One region of the Anoxybacillus sp. ST4 genome, then DNA from elsewhere that is predicted to be linked to it. Evidence: a T-box and tRNA genes for the amino acid it is inferred to sense, from the RefSeq annotation. Region 1 holds a T-box; the other holds one or more tRNA genes.
The links. The T-box of region 1 lies ahead of ileS (isoleucine--tRNA ligase). A T-box ahead of a tRNA ligase gene usually reads a tRNA of that ligase, here a tRNA-Ile.
Positions count from the first base shown of each region.

Region 2: it encodes a tRNA-Ile, which carries the amino acid that the T-box ahead of ileS (isoleucine--tRNA ligase) is inferred to sense. The anticodon was not compared.

Region 1 is NZ_JAHZOE010000003.1:57,075-65,255, reverse strand. It holds gene K1I44_RS03615 (solute carrier family 23 protein) at 8-1,300, opposite strand; gene pyrR (bifunctional pyr operon transcriptional regulator/uracil phosphoribosyltransferase PyrR) at 1,419-1,955, opposite strand; gene K1I44_RS03605 (RluA family pseudouridine synthase) at 2,109-3,020, opposite strand; gene lspA (signal peptidase II) at 2,995-3,483, opposite strand; gene ileS (isoleucine--tRNA ligase) at 3,559-6,312, opposite strand; T-box leader at 6,358-6,571, opposite strand; gene K1I44_RS03590 (DivIVA domain-containing protein) at 6,617-7,120, opposite strand; gene K1I44_RS03585 (YlmH family RNA-binding protein) at 7,185-7,958, opposite strand; gene K1I44_RS03580 (YggT family protein) at 7,958-8,181, opposite strand, start outside.
Region 2 is NZ_JAHZOE010000002.1:1,348-9,528, forward strand. It holds tRNA gene K1I44_RS02160 (tRNA-Gly) at 1-75, shown strand; tRNA gene K1I44_RS02165 (tRNA-Leu) at 86-171, shown strand; tRNA gene K1I44_RS02170 (tRNA-Arg) at 180-256, shown strand; tRNA gene K1I44_RS02175 (tRNA-Pro) at 260-336, shown strand; tRNA gene K1I44_RS02180 (tRNA-Ala) at 344-419, shown strand; tRNA gene K1I44_RS02185 (tRNA-Met) at 436-509, shown strand; tRNA gene K1I44_RS02190 (tRNA-Ile) at 518-594, shown strand; tRNA gene K1I44_RS02195 (tRNA-Ser) at 609-701, shown strand; tRNA gene K1I44_RS02200 (tRNA-Thr) at 725-797, shown strand; tRNA gene K1I44_RS02205 (tRNA-His) at 806-881, shown strand; tRNA gene K1I44_RS02210 (tRNA-Gly) at 1,063-1,133, shown strand; tRNA gene K1I44_RS02215 (tRNA-Ile) at 1,139-1,212, shown strand; tRNA gene K1I44_RS02220 (tRNA-Asn) at 1,399-1,473, shown strand; tRNA gene K1I44_RS02225 (tRNA-Ser) at 1,477-1,568, shown strand; tRNA gene K1I44_RS02230 (tRNA-Glu) at 1,580-1,651, shown strand; gene K1I44_RS02235 (cation diffusion facilitator family transporter) at 1,732-2,706, opposite strand; gene glgB (1,4-alpha-glucan branching enzyme) at 2,982-4,907, shown strand; gene K1I44_RS02245 (glucose-1-phosphate adenylyltransferase) at 4,855-6,027, shown strand; gene K1I44_RS02250 (GlgC family sugar phosphate nucleotidyltransferase) at 6,015-7,037, shown strand; gene glgA (glycogen synthase GlgA) at 7,034-8,181, shown strand, end outside.

The DNA of each region.
Region 1 (8,181 bases):
AGGTGCATTATGCGACATCATGATGTTGTTCATATGTGCTATCGTTCATGTTCGGACGGCCTGGTAAAATGAGATTTAATACGATGCCTGTAATCGCCGCAAGCGCCATGCCGTGCACTTCAAATTGCTCCGATACTTTTACGACCGCATCCCCGATGCCGATGACGAGAATGACGGATGAAATGACTAAGTTTCGCTTATCGCCAAAGTCGATTTTACTATCGACAAGCATGCGTAAACCAGAGGAAGCGATAATTCCGAACAACAAGATCGATACGCCGCCCATGACCGGCGTTGGAATCGAACTGATGATCGCCGTCACTTTGCCGAAAAATCCGAAGGCGATCGCAAGGACAGCTGCACCGGCTAACACGTATACGCTATATACGCGCGTAATCGCCAATACGCCGATATTTTCTCCGTACGTCGTCTTCGGTGGGCCGCCGATGAGCGCAGAAATCATCGTCGCTAATCCGTCACCGAAAATGGAGCGATGTAAGCCTGGCTCTTTAATGTAGTTGCGACCGACAACTTTGCCTAACACGAGCTGGTGGCCGATATGTTCAGACAGCGTCACGATCGCCACAGGAACCATAAGCAATACGATGTCGAGCGTAATGCGCACGTCGTAATGAACGAACGGCAAGAGGAAGTCTGGCATTTCAAGCCATTTTGCTTTCGCCACTCCTGATAAATCGACGACGCCGATCGCTAGCGCGTACACGTAGCCGACGATAATGCCCATTAATACAGGGACGAGGCTAAACATTCCTCGCGATAAAATCGAGAACATAATGGTTGCTGCAAGCGTCACGATCGCCACAGAAAAGTGCGTTAAACTATATGTTCCATCTGGGCCGTTCATCGCCATGCTGACGGCAACGTTCGCTAACCCGAGTCCGATGACGATAATGACTGGACCGACAACGATCGGCGGCAATAAATTCATAATCCAGCGATAGCCCGCTCTTTTAATCGCTAAAGCGACGATGCCGTACACAAGCCCCGCTAAAAAGCTGCCGATCATCGCCGCACCCGGTCCGCCCGCTGCTTTCGCTGCAATGATTGGCGTAATGAACGCGAACGACGAACCAAGATAAGCTGGCACTTGCCATTTTGTGACGATTAAAAAGGCGAGCGTGCCGAGTCCACTTGAAATAAGCGCCATAGCTGGACTTAGCCCGACTAAATACGGAACTAAAATCGTTGCGCCAAACATCGCGAATAAATGTTGTAAGCTAAGCGAAATGAGTTGCCCGAACGAAGGGACATCTTTCACGTCTAATACCGGTTTCATCATTCTCTCTCCTTTTTCTATTTATATAAAAAACCCTCTTTGTCCGTACGAAGGCACAAAGAGGGTGTAAAAAACCGTTCCCCTTTGTCAGCCTCGCTGGACTGCCTTTAAAAAGGGTGCTTTATTCATGTATGCTCACTTGATCCGTGTCATCGACTTCTTTTAACTCGACGACAATCATTTCCGAGCTCGATGTCGGAATGTTTTTGCCGACAAAATCAGCACGAATCGGCAATTCGCGATGGCCGCGGTCGACGAGAACAGCCAGTTGAATTTGCGCCGGACGGCCGAGATCCATGACGGCATCCATCGCCGCGCGCACCGTTCGACCAGTAAATAACACATCGTCGACTAAAATGACTTTTTGATTCGTCACAGAAAACGGGACGTCTGTTCCTTTGACGAGCGGTTCACGATCAACTGTTTTCACCGTTAAATCATCGCGGTATAACGTAATATCTAGCTCGCCGACAGGAATGGCTGTTCCTTCAATTTGTTCAATGCGCTCGGCTAACCGCTTCGCTAAGTAAATGCCACGCGTTTTAATGCCGATAAGCACACAGCCGTCAATCCCTTTATTTCGTTCAATAATTTCATGGGCGATGCGCGTCAATGCGCGTCGAATCGCTTGTTCGTCCAATACAACTGCCTTTTGCATCATTTCACCTCCATACAAAAACCCTCTCACCGTTTGGCGAGAGGGTACATGTAGGCATACGTCACCTATATCCGACACCTTCTCAGCCTCACGGGACTGAACTTAAAGGTTCTTGTTCACTTGAATTCATTTTACGTTTCCTGTTTTCATTTGTCAACGATTATTTCGCAACATATCGAGCAATCGTTCAAATTCATGAGGGAGCGGGGCTTTAAACTGCATATATTCGCCCGTGCGTGGATGATGGAAACCTAATACCCCGGCATGAAGCGCTTGTCCATCAAGCGGTAACGTTTTGCGCGGACCGTATTTCGGATCGCCTGCGAGCGGGTAGCCAATATATTTCATATGGACGCGAATTTGATGCGTTCGCCCTGTTTCGAGCTGACACTCGACGAACGTATAATGGTCAAATCGTTCAAGCACGCGGAAATGCGTCACCGCCTCCTTCCCGTTCTCAACAACCGCCATGCTTTGCCGATCGCGCGGATCGCGTCCGATCGGGGCATCAATTGTCCCATAATCGTGCGGAATAACACCGTGAACGATCGCTTCGTATTTGCGCGTAACCGTTTTGTTTACAAGCTGATTGACGAGCGATTCGTGGGCGAGATCGTTTTTAGCCACCATTAACAAGCCTGACGTATCTTTATCGATGCGGTGCACAATGCCTGGACGCAACACGCCGTTAATGCCTGAAAGGTCTTTACAATGGGCGAGCAACGCATTCACAAGCGTTCCGCGCATATGCCCTGGCGCAGGATGGACGACCATGCCGCGCGGCTTATTGACAACTAATACGTCCGCATCTTCGTAATATATGTCAAGCGGAATATGTTCTGGTTCGACATGAAGCGGTTCAGGATCCGGAATAGAGATCGTCACTTCATCGTCGACGTGACACTTATAGTTCGGCTTCACCGCCTTTCCGTTGACGAGGACGTGCCCTTCTTTTAGCCATTGTTGCACTTGAGAACGAGACCATTGCTCGTTTAATTCGGCAATCACTTTATCGATTCGTTCTCCGTCATGTTGATCTTCAATTGTGAGTTGAATTTGCTCCATCGCTCATTCCCTTTCGTTGTTTTTCTTCGATCCATGTGTAAATAAACATGAGCGCGACACCAATCGTTAACGCGGCATCAGCAACGTTGAAAATCGGAAAGCTGTAACTAAATATGTACGCATGAATGAAATCGACGACTTCTTTCCGAAAGACGCGGTCAATAAAGTTGCCAAGCGCTCCGCCAAGCATGAGCCCGAGCGCAACGCCAAACAACCGCTGCGTAGGCTGCAAGCGTTGAATGTATATGACGATGCCGACGACAACGACAACCGTAACGATATAAAACAACCAAAATTGTCCTTGCAACATGCCCCATGCTGCGCCGCGATTACGATGTGACGTCATATATAACACGTTTTCAATGATCGGAATGCTTTCCCCTAATTCCATATAGCGAACGACAAGCCACTTCGTCCATTGATCAAGCAAAATGACGACAAAAGCAAGCAAATAATATACCATCATACCCCTCCAAGACGAAATTCTTTTTCATTGTATCATAAACAATCCCCCCTTGAAAGAGAGGGGGGATTAGTGTTATTGCTTGACAATTGTCGCACAACGTGGACATAGCTCTGGGTAATCAGCATGTTCGCCGACTGTCGGTGTAACGACCCAGCAACGTGCGCACGTTTTTCCTTCCGCTTGTTTAACAACAATCGCTGTTTTCGTAAATGTTTGCGCCTCGCTCGGTGCTTCTGTAAATGAGCCACCAATCGAAAACGCGGAAACGATTAACAATTGTTTCATATCTTCTTTAATGGAGTCGATGAGCGCTTTCGCCTCTTCTGTCGGATATAAAACGACGTGCGCAGTGAGCGATTTTCCGATTAATTTTTCGCTACGCGCCACTTCTAGCGCCTTTAATACTTCGTCGCGCAGTTCCATAAACGCATCCCATTTTGCGACGATGCGATCGGCATCATCGATATGCACCGCCTCTGGCATATCAACAAGCTGTACGCTTTCTTCTTTCACGTGCGGGATGTACGACCATACTTCATCTGCCGTATGCGGTAAAATTGGCGCAACAAGTTTCGTTAACGCCACAAGCGTTTCATACAACACCGTCTGAATCGAACGGCGTTCATGACTATTTGCCGCCTCGATGTACAACACATCTTTCGAAAAGTCAAAGTAAAACGCGCTTAAATCGACGGTACAGAAGTTGTTCACTTCATGATAAATCGTCGCAAATTCGTACGTTTCATATGCTTGTTTTACTTTTTCGATGAGACGATTTAATTTCACAAGCATATAGCGGTCAACTTCGCGCAACTCGTCGATCGCAACGCGTTCTGTTGGATTGAAATCGAATAAGTTGCCGAGCATAAAACGGAACGTATTGCGAATTTTACGATACACTTCTGCCACTTGTTTTAAAATGTTGTCGGAAATGCGCACGTCTGCTTGATAATCGACCGACGCAACCCAAAGGCGCAAAATGTCGGCACCAAGCTGCTCCATCACTTTTGCTGGCACGACGACGTTGCCGAGCGATTTGCTCATTTTCCGTCCTTCGCCATCTAATACGAATCCGTGGCTTAGCACACCTTTATACGGCGCTTTGCCTGTGACGGCAACCGCTGTCGATAGCGACGAGTTAAACCAGCCGCGGTATTGGTCTGATCCTTCTAAATAAAGGTCTGCTGGACGTTGTAAATCATCGCGTTCTTCTAATACCGCTTGATGAGAAGAGCCGGAGTCAAACCATACGTCCATAATGTCCGTCTCTTTCGTAAAGCGACCGTTTGGACTGCCTGGGTGCGTAAATCCTTCTGGAAGTAAATCTTTCGCTTCCCGTTCAAACCAGACGTTTGATCCGTATTGACGGAACAAGTTCGATACGTGCTCAATCGTTTCGTCTGTAATAATTGGCTCGCCATTTTCTGCATAAAAGACCGGAATCGGTACACCCCATGCGCGTTGTCGCGAAATGCACCAGTCGCCGCGATCGCGAATCATGTTATGAATGCGAATTTCGCCCCACGCTGGCACCCATGTCGTTTCTTCCACCGCCTTCAACAATTGCTCGCGAATTTTATCAATCGACGCAAACCACTGCGCTGTCGCACGGAAAATGGTCGGTTGCTTCGTGCGCCAGTCGTGCGGATACGAGTGCGTAATAAACGATAGTTTTAACAGAGCTCCAACTTCTTGCAGTTTTTCAGTAATCGCTTTGTTCGCATCGTCGTAAAACATGCCGGCAAACCCTGGCGCTTCTTCTGTCATATAGCCGCGCTCATCGACAGGGCAAAGAACGCCTAAGCCGTATTTTTGTCCGACGACAAAGTCATCTTCCCCGTGGCCCGGAGCGGTATGGACACAACCTGTTCCTGCATCCGTTGTGACGTGTTCGCCACAAATGACGAGCGAGTCACGATCGTAAAACGGATGTTTCGCCACGACGTATTCAAGTTCGCTTCCTTTTACTGTTTTTAATACATTGACATGTTCCCAGCCGATTTCTTTTTGTACCGATTGTAATAACTCCGATGCAACGACGTATTTGCCACCATCTGCCTCAACGACGCTATATTGCAACTGTGGATGCACAGCAATTCCTAAGTTCGCTGGAATCGTCCATGGTGTCGTCGTCCAAATGACGATTTTTTCATCGCCATCAAGCACACCTTTTCCGTCTTTCACAGGAAAGGCGACGTAAATCGACGGTGAACGTTTATCTTTATATTCAATTTCCGCTTCGGCAAGCGCGGATTCGCTTGATGGCGACCAATATACTGGCTTTAGCCCTTTATAAATGAGTCCTTTTTTCGCCATTTCACCGAACACTTTAATTTGTTGTGCTTCGTATGCTGGCGTTAACGTAATGTAAGGGTTATCCCAATCACCGCGCACACCAAGCCGTTTAAATTGTTCGCGCTGGCGGTCGATTTGCTCGTACGCATATTGTTCGCACAGCTTGCGAAACTCGGCGACACTCATTTCTTTTCGATTGACGCCTTTCGTTTTCGTCAATGCTGTTTCAATCGGCAAGCCGTGCGTATCCCATCCCGGCACGTACGGTGCACAGTAGCCGCTCATCGATTTATAGCGCACGATAAAATCTTTTAAAATTTTATTGAGCGCATGCCCCATATGAATGTCGCCGTTCGCATACGGCGGTCCATCGTGCAACACGAAAAGCGGCCGATCTTTCGTGCGCTCTTGCACTTTACGGTAAATGTCCATTTCTTCCCACTTCGCTTGTATTTGCGGTTCACGTTGCGGCAAATTGCCTCGCATCGGAAAATCGGTTTTTGGCATGAGTAACGTATCTTTGTAGTCCATGACTATACCTCCTTTTATGTCAATAAAAAAAGCCTTCTCATGCCCAAAAGGGACGAGAAGGTCTCGCGGTACCACCCTTATTGACTATGTACAATAGTCCACTCGACATTCGTAACGGGAATGACGCGCCGTGGCCTACTTATGTTCGGCACGGAACTCCGGGGTGATCTTCATTCTTTCGCTTATGCCGAGCTTCCACCGCCCTCGGCTCGCTGAAATAAGCTGATGAAAGAACTACTGTCCCCTTCATCGTTTTTCCATGTATAACTGTATTCGATATTATAGGCAATAACGATGCCGCTCGTCAAGACTCCGTTATTTCTTGTATCGCTTCATCGTCAAGCTTGTAGTCTAATAAATGATCCCAGTCACCGCTGTTTAACATATCGAGCTGCGCTTCAATTAACATCTTGAAGCGGTTGCGAAACACTTTCGCTTGTCGCTTTAATTCTTCGACTTCCATTGAAATTTTCCGCGTTTTCGCGAGCGCTTCGCTAATGATGCGGTCGGCGTTTTTCTCCGCTTCTTTAATGATGAGCTTCGCCTCTTTTTGTGCGTTTCGCTTCACTTCTTCGGCGGTTTCTTGTGCGATTAAAATTGATTTATTGAGCGTCTCTTCAATGTTTGTGAAGTAATTCAGCTTTTCTGTTAGCTCCTTTACTTTTTCCTCGAGCTGCTTTTTTTCACGCAACACCATTTCATAGTCTTTAATGACTTGGTCTAAAAATTCATTTACCTCATCTTCATCATATCCGCGAAAACCTCGGCTAAATTCCTTATTATGAATATCTAACGGCGTCAACGGCATGTGGTCCACCTCCATCTTATGTACGTACCATGGCTATTCGACATGTTTTGCGAAAATCCTGCTTTTATTTCGTTTTTTCGACAACGATGCGCCACTTTTCTTTTTTCGTTTGCCCTGCAATCGTCTGCAAACGGCAGCGCCCATGTTGCCGAAGCGATAATAAGTCGCCTTCTCGACATTCAGCAGACGGCTCATCGACAACTTTCCAGTTCAATTTTGCCCATCCTTGTTCAATAAGCGTCTGCACTTTTTGACGTGACAGACGAAACGTTTGCGCGAGCACAGCGTCGAGGCGAAGGGAAGGTACAGTAATCGTCTCTTCTTCCCACGTTTCAGCGACGACGCGCATCTCCGACAACGGTCGTTGTTGCAATGAGACAGAAGCGTTGCGAATCGACGTCATATTCATCTTCACAAACGGAGCGATATCGGAGGCGACAACAAACTGAACGACGTCATCGGCAATGACAATATCGCCGAACTTCTCGCGCTTCACACCGAGCGATAAAAGCGCGCCAAGTACGTCGCGATGTTCAATCGTTACAAATTTTTTCGGATAGCGGACAGAAAATAACGTCAGTTCAAAATCATCTTCTGTCGGTTCGATGTACGGCGGATATAAAAGCGCTCGCTTCCGTTCAGCAAGAGGACACCCGCCAAAAAACGATACGTTCACGTCATCGTGATGTCCGACGACGGTGCGAACGATTTGTTGCTCGCGCGGATCTAAAAACGGGGTAAGTTTTAGACGATATTGCATAGTCACGAGCCGTTTCCATTCGCACACAAGGTCAATGAAATGATGCTCTTCTTTACGAAAATGTTGATAAATGTTCATTATAACCCTCTGCTGATCATATCTAATAACCCATAAACACCTGCTGTTGCAAAACGCAAAACAAGCAAGGCGACAATTGGGGAAATGTCGATCATGCCGATAGGTGGAATAAAGCGACGAAACGGCTCTAAATATGGTTCACAAATGGTAGCGAAAAACTGCCCGACTTTTGTGTCGCGCGCATTTGGAAACCAAGACATTAAAATGTAAACAATAATCGCAT
Region 2 (8,181 bases), on a different contig from region 1:
GCGGAAGTAGTTCAGTGGTAGAACACCACCTTGCCAAGGTGGGGGTCGCGGGTTCGAGTCCCGTCTTCCGCTCCAATATGCCTATGCCGGGGTGGCGGAATTGGCAGACGCACAGGACTTAAAATCCTGCGGTAGGTGACTACCGTGCCGGTTCGAGTCCGGCCCTCGGCACTTTACATGCGCCCGTAGCTCAATTGGATAGAGCATCTGACTACGGATCAGAAGGTTAGGGGTTCGAATCCTCTCGGGCGCGCCATGTCGGGAAGTAGCTCAGCTTGGTAGAGCACATGGTTTGGGACCATGGGGTCGCAGGTTCGAATCCTGTCTTCCCGACCAGTAGTAAGGGGCCTTAGCTCAGCTGGGAGAGCGCCTGCTTTGCACGCAGGAGGTCATCGGTTCGATCCCGATAGGCTCCACCATCTATGTTACGATAATGGCGGCGTAGCTCAGCTGGCTAGAGCGTACGGTTCATACCCGTAAGGTCGGGGGTTCGATTCCCTCCGCCGCTACTAGCTTAGGACCTTTAGCTCAGCTGGTTAGAGCAGACGGCTCATAACCGTCCGGTCGTAGGTTCGAGTCCTACAAGGTCCACCATGTTTATATTACACGGAGGAGTACCCAAGTCTGGCTGAAGGGGTCGGTCTTGAAAACCGAGAGGCGTCGAAAGGCGCGCGGGGGTTCGAATCCCTCCTCCTCCGCCATCACTTTCGTTTGCTTATATTGTGCCGGCTTAGCTCAATTGGTAGAGCAACTGACTTGTAATCAGTAGGTTGCGGGTTCAAGTCCTGCAGCCGGCATCATTGTGGCGGCTATGGCGAAGTGGTTAACGCACCAGATTGTGGCTCTGGCATTCGTGGGTTCGATTCCCACTAGTCGCCCCATAACATCACATTTTACTTCATTATGCGGGTGTAGTTTAGTGGTAAAACCTCAGCCACGAGCGACGCTTCGTCGAGTAAACTACGAGTTGCCTCGACGCATCCATCATCTTTGAATATGCTAGTAGAGGAAGAGGCATGACTGAGCGAGATGAATGTTGTTGCTTATTATAAAATTCGACGTGCGGGTGTAGTTTAGTGGTAAAACCTCAGCCTTCCAAGCTGATGTCGTGGGTTCGATTCCCATCACCCGCTTACGTGGGCCTATAGCTCAGCTGGTTAGAGCGCACGCCTGATAAGCGTGAGGTCGGTGGTTCAAGTCCACTTAGGCCCATTTGTATTTCTAAATGTTATGTTTTTATTCCGCAGTAGCTCAGTGACGAGCGATGCTTCGTCGATTAAGCTTCGAGTTGCCTCGACGCATCCATCATCGTGGAGTATGCGAGTAGAGGAAGAGGCAGAGGCAGTAAAGTTACGCAACATGTTGATGAAGCACAAATGATTAACTTTAACGGATCATTCCGCAGTAGCTCAGTGGTAGAGCACTCGGCTGTTAACCGAGCGGTCGTAGGTTCGAATCCTACCTGCGGAGCCATTTGGAGAAGTACCCAAGTGGCTGAAGGGGACGGTTTGCTAAACCGTTAGGTCGCTTTTTGCGGCGCGCGGGTTCAAATCCCGCCTTCTCCGCCATTGCCACATATGGCCCGTTGGTCAAGTGGTTAAGACACCGCCCTTTCACGGCGGTAACACGGGTTCGAATCCCGTACGGGTCACTAATAAAAGTAGGGCTAACCTTGCAAGGTTAGCCCTACTTTTTTGTATTAGATGCATCGTTTTTCTAAACAAACTGACTTTAAAAGTCCGCTAAGTTATCCTCATTTTCGTACGGTTCACTCACGTCATTTCTCTTTTCTAAAAACTTTTTTCCATACTCGCCATGTTGATGAATAGATGGATGTTCCACCTGAACAGTTACATGAGAGAGATTGTATTTTTCCTTTAGCAGTTCATTAATAGCTAAAATGATGCAAAATGGCTGGATGCATTCGTTGATAAGAACATGCGCTGTTAAAGAATAATGATCGGTTGAAATGGCCCAAATATGCAGTTCATGTACATCTTCAACCCCTTCAACAGCGAGAATATCGGTGCGAATACGCTCGATGTCAAATTGAGGGGGCACGGCATCCATTAAAATAAAATATGATTCACGAACAATTTTTGCACCGCCTATAAAAATAATAGTACCAATCACGATGCTAATAAGCGGATCGAACATATATAGCCCTGTAAAGTAAATGAGTATGGCTGAAATAATGACACCGATGGAACTTAATAAATCACCAATGAAATGCCATAATGCGCTTTTTACATTTAAATTTTCTTCTTCCTTTATGCTCCTACTTAAGACGATGGTTAATATGAGATTAACGACAAAACCGATCGTTGCGATCGTTAACATGAGTGAAAACTGAATGTTTTCAGGATGAATAAAACGACGAATCCCTTCAATGAAAATCCCAATAGCAATAATCATGAGTGCTAGGCCATTCAAAAATGACGCAATAATTTCAAAACGTAAATAGCCAAACGTAAATCTTTCATTGGGTGGACGGGAAGCTAAGTAAATCGCAATCATGCTTAAGCTTAATGCAATGACATCAGAAGCCATATGTGCTGAGTCTGACAACAAGGCGAGGGAGTTGGATAAAATGCCTCCAATGATCTCCACAATCGTGAAAAAAGTTGTTAATATCAATGTCGTCCAAAGCGCCTTTTTTGACGCAGTTTGTGCTTTCATATGTGGCAAGTGATGATAATCGTACATTATGCATTCCCCTTATTTAAATTTAATATTAAAAAATATAAATAATAATTACTATAAACTATTTTATATAATTATCATTTGCTACTCAAGTGATAATTATATGAACGTTCATATTGATTTTCATTTCGTCACATTTTTTATGTGATTTGTTGAACAATGTCGAAAAATATCTTAATTTTCTTACAGGAATTTTATATAGCCTTGTGTAATATATTCAGTACGTAATTGTTTTTGAACATTTTATTTCAGAAAGGGTGAGAAGGCGCTTGTTAACGATGAGTCCAACTGATTTGCAGATGCATTTATTCCATGAAGGAACATTTTATCAAAGTTATCAATTATTTGGCGCGCATTTAGTGAAACAAGATGGAACAATTGTCACTCGTTTTTGTGTATGGGCTCCACATGCTAAAGAAATTCGGCTTGTTGGAACGTTTAACAACTGGAACGGGGAACAACATAAATTAACAAAAATAAATGAACAAGGAGTATGGATGATTGTTGTCCATGAAAATTTAGAAGGGCATCTATATAAATACGAAATTATAACAAGAGATGGACGCACCTTTCTTAAAGCTGACCCATACGCGTTTTATGCAGAAGAACGCCCCAATACTGCCTCTATTGTATATGAATTAGATGGATATAAATGGAATGATCAGGCGTGGCAAAGGAAGAAAAAACGTAAACGGGTTTATGACCAACCTATGTTTATTTATGAAGTTCACTTTGGTACATGGAAAAAGAAAGATGATGGGCAGTTTTATACATATAGGGAGATGGCAGATGAGTTAATTCCTTATGTTGTTGAACATGGATTTACTCATATCGAGTTGTTACCACTTATTGAGCATCCGCTCGATCGCTCGTGGGGATATCAAGGAACAGGTTATTATGCTGCAACAAGTCGGTATGGAACGCCACACGATTTGATGTATTTCATCGATCGGTGCCATCAAGAAGGAATTGGTGTCATTTTAGATTGGGTTCCTGGACATTTTTGTAAAGATGCACACGGATTGTATATGTTTGATGGTGAACCGACGTATGAATATGTGAATATGCAAGATCGCGAAAATATTGTTTGGGGAACGGCGAATTTTGACCTAGGAAAATCGGAAGTGCATAGTTTCTTAATTTCAAACGCTCTGTTTTGGCTGCAGTATTATCATATTGACGGTTTTCGTGTCGATGCTGTTGCGAACATGCTTTATTGGCCGAACAGCGATGTGCTGCATCCAAATCCATATGCGATTTCATTTTTAAAAAAGCTGAATGAAGTTGTATTTGCTTTTGAGCCAAGCGTGTTAATGATTGCAGAAGATTCAACTGATTGGCCGAAAGTAACAGCGCCGACGTATGATGGCGGGTTAGGATTTAACTATAAATGGAATATGGGCTGGATGAACGACGTGTTAAGTTATATGGAAACGGGCATGAGTGAACGAAAACATATGCATCACAAAATGACATTTTCTCTACTTTATGCTTATACGGAAAACTTTATTTTACCTTTATCTCATGACGAAGTAGTACATGGAAAAAAATCGTTGTTGAATAAGATGCCCGGCGATTATTGGGATAAATTCGCCCAACTTCGCTTGCTTTACGGCTATTTTATGACTCATCCAGGAAAAAAACTATTATTTATGGGTGGAGAGTTCGGGCAGTTTGATGAGTGGAAAGATTTAGAACAACTCGACTGGGTGCTATTTGATTTTGATATGCATCGAAAAATGAATGATTACGTGAAATCCCTCACGTATTTTTATAAAAAACAAAAGGCACTATATGAATATGATCATGATCCAAATGGGTTTGAATGGATTGATGTGAACAACGCTGAACAAAGTATTTTTTCTTTTATTCGGCGCGGAAAAAAAGAGGAAGATACGCTAATTGTTGTTTGTAACTTCACAAATGTTGTATATGACAATTACAAAATTGGTGTGTCATTTCTGACATCATATCGGGAAGTATTCAACAGCGATGATGTGATGTACGGTGGTGCGGGACATATAAACAAAAAGCCACTTAAGGCATGTGAAGAACCATATCACGGAAAGCCGTACCACATTCGAATGACGATTCCGCCGTATGCTATCACTATTTTACGGCCAACTAGAAAAAGAGAAGGGAAGGAAAGCTATGGTACGAAAAAAGTGCGTCGCTATGCTGCTCGCAGGGGGACAGGGAAGTAGGTTAAGTTCATTAACAAAAAATTTAGCTAAGCCCGCTGTGCCGTTTGGGGGAAAGTATCGCATTATTGATTTTACATTAAGTAATTGCGCCAATTCCGGTATTGATACAGTTGGCGTGCTGACTCAATATCAACCGCTAGAGTTAAATACGTATATTGGAATTGGTAGTGCATGGGATTTGGATCGGAAACATGGAGGGGTGGCCGTTCTTCCACCGTATGCAGAATCTTCTGAAATGCGGTGGTATAAAGGAACGGCAAACGCGATTTATCAAAATCTAAACTATTTAGAGCAATACGATCCGGAGTATGTGCTCATTCTTTCAGGTGACCATATTTATAAAATGAACTATGCGCATATGCTACAATACCATATCGAGAAAAAGGCAGATGTGACGATTTCTGTTATTGAAGTGCCATGGGAAGAAGCGAGTCGTTTTGGCATTATGAACACAAATGAGGAGATGGAAATTGTTGAGTTTGAAGAAAAGCCAGCTCATCCGAAAAATAATTTAGCCTCCATGGGCATTTATATTTTTAAATGGTCTGTTTTAAAAGAATATTTGGAAATGGACAATCGCAACGATCGTTCGAGTCATGATTTTGGCAAGGATATTATCCCTTTACTTATCGATGAAAAAAAGCGACTTGTTGCCTATCCATTTAAAGGATATTGGAAAGATGTCGGTACAGTAAAGAGTTTATGGGAAGCAAATATGGATTTACTCGAAGATACCCCGGCATTAAACTTATTCGATCATACGTGGCGCATTTATTCTGTCAATCCGAATGAGCCACCGCAATATATTGCTCCATATGCGCAAGTAAAAGAATCTTTAGTGAATGAAGGATGCATTGTTGAAGGGCATGTAGAGCATTCTGTATTGTTCCAAGGGGTGCACATTGCACAAGGTGCAACGGTAAAAGATTGCGTTGTTATGCCCAATGCGGTTATTGGGAAAAATGTATACATTGAAAAAGCGATTGTTCCACCGAACATAGAAATTCCAGACGGAACTTCCATTTATGCTAGTTCATCTGAAGGGGAAGTCATTCTTGTAACAGAGGGGCTTTTGGGACATTTTTCAGAGAGAGAGGATGAAAAGCTGTGGGAAAATTAATGCTTGGGGTCATTGATGCTACAACATATAAGAAGGAAATGAACGATTTAACGCTCCAGCGTTCGATTGCGGCTGTCCCGTTTGCTGGGCGTTACCGATTAATCGATTTTGTTTTGTCGAATATGGTAAACTCAGGTATTGAAAGTGTCGCTATTTTTCCAAAGTATCAATACCGCTCGTTAATGGATCATCTTGGTTCGGGGAAAAATTGGGATTTGAACCGAAAACGTGATGGATTATTTTTTTTTCCTTCGCCTGATCTTCCGATTTCCCATATAGGCTCGTTTCAACATTTTCAACAACATATTGACTACTTTTTGAGAAGCACGCAAAAATACGCTCTCATTTGCAATAGCTATACAGTGTGTAACATTGATTATGAAGAAGTGTTAAAGCGTCATATTACCAACCATTGCGACATTACCCGCATATGTCATCGTGGTCAATCACTTGATATGTTTATTTTAGAAACATCATTGTTGCTTGATTTAATTGCAAATCAACAAAACAATCGCTACCAAAGTATTGTCGACGTCGTCAATGATGAAACGAACGGATTAACGGTATGCGACTATGAATATAATGGGTACGTTGCGGTCATTGATAGCATCGAGCGTTATTTTCATCATAGTTTGGAGCTTCTTCAACCAGATGTGTGGAAACAATTGTTTTTAAAAGGGAGACCTATTTATACGAAAGTAAAAGATGAGCCACCGACAAAGTATACATCGCACGCTTGCGTTCGTAATGCGATGATTGCGAACGGATGCATCATTGAAGGAAAGATTGAAAATAGCATTATTTCGAGGGCAGTTAAAATCGGAAAAGGAACCGTTGTCCAAAATAGTGTCGTCATGCAAAAAAGTCAAATTGGAGAAAATTGTTACCTCGAGTATGTCATCATAGATAAAGATGCTCGTATTGGCGATGGCGTTCAATTGATCGGGACGCCGAAGCAGCCAATCGTCATTCGAAAAGGGACAATACAAGGAGCGCTGATGAAATCGTGAAAGTGTTATTTGTTGTATCAGAATGTGTACCATTTGTGAAAACAGGCGGTTTAGCCGATGTTGCTGGTGCGCTACCAAAAGAGCTGAAAAAGCTCGGAACCGATGTGCGTGTCATGTTGCCGAAATATGGATTGATTCCGCAACATATGCGTCAAAAAATGAAAAAAATAGCTGAACTCGTTGTTCGCGTTGGCTGGAGAAGGCAATATTGTGGAATTGAACAGTTAGAACATGAAGGAATCACATACTATTTCGTCGACAACGAATATTATTTTAAACGCGATTCATTGTATGGGCATTACGATGATGGCGAGCGTTTTTCATATTTTTGCCGGGCCGTTCTGGACTGTCTTCCGGTCATCGACTTTCAGCCAAATGTCATTCATTGTCATGATTGGCATACAGGAATGATCCCGTTTTTGTTGCGTGAAGAATATATGAGAAATTCATTTTACGCACAGATGAAAACGGTATTTACAATTCATAATTTGCAGTTCCAAGGCATTTTTCCACGCGAAATTTTGGGGGACTTGCTAAATTTAAGCGACCGCTATTTTTCAATTGAACATTTAGAGTTTTACGGACATGTCAGTTTTATGAAAGGGGCGCTCGTCTCCGCACATCTGATCACTACTGTTAGTCCGACGTATAAAGAAGAGATTCAAACACCGTATTACGGTGAGCGGCTTGACGGACTGTTGCGTGCGCGAAGCTCACATTTAGTTGGTATTTTAAATGGGATTGATGATGAAATATATAATCCGAAAAAGGATCCATATATTGCAGTGCCATATGATGTGACGACGATTGCGCGAAAAAGCATAAATAAACGGGCGCTTCAACAACATTTTTCGTTACCGTCAGAGGAAGATGTTCCGGTAATTGCGATCGTTTCGAGATTAACAAAGCAAAAAGGGTTGGATTTGGTCAAATGTGTATTTCATGAAATCATTGCTGAACACGTGCAAATGATTATTCTCGGAACAGGAGAGTGGGAATTTGAACATTTCTTTCACGAAATGGCAATGACGTATCCGGATCGTGTGCGGGTATATATCGGCTTCTCGGAGCAGCTTGCCCATCAAATTTATGCCGGTGCTGATATGTTTTTAATGCCATCTCAGTTTGAGCCGTGCGGTCTTGG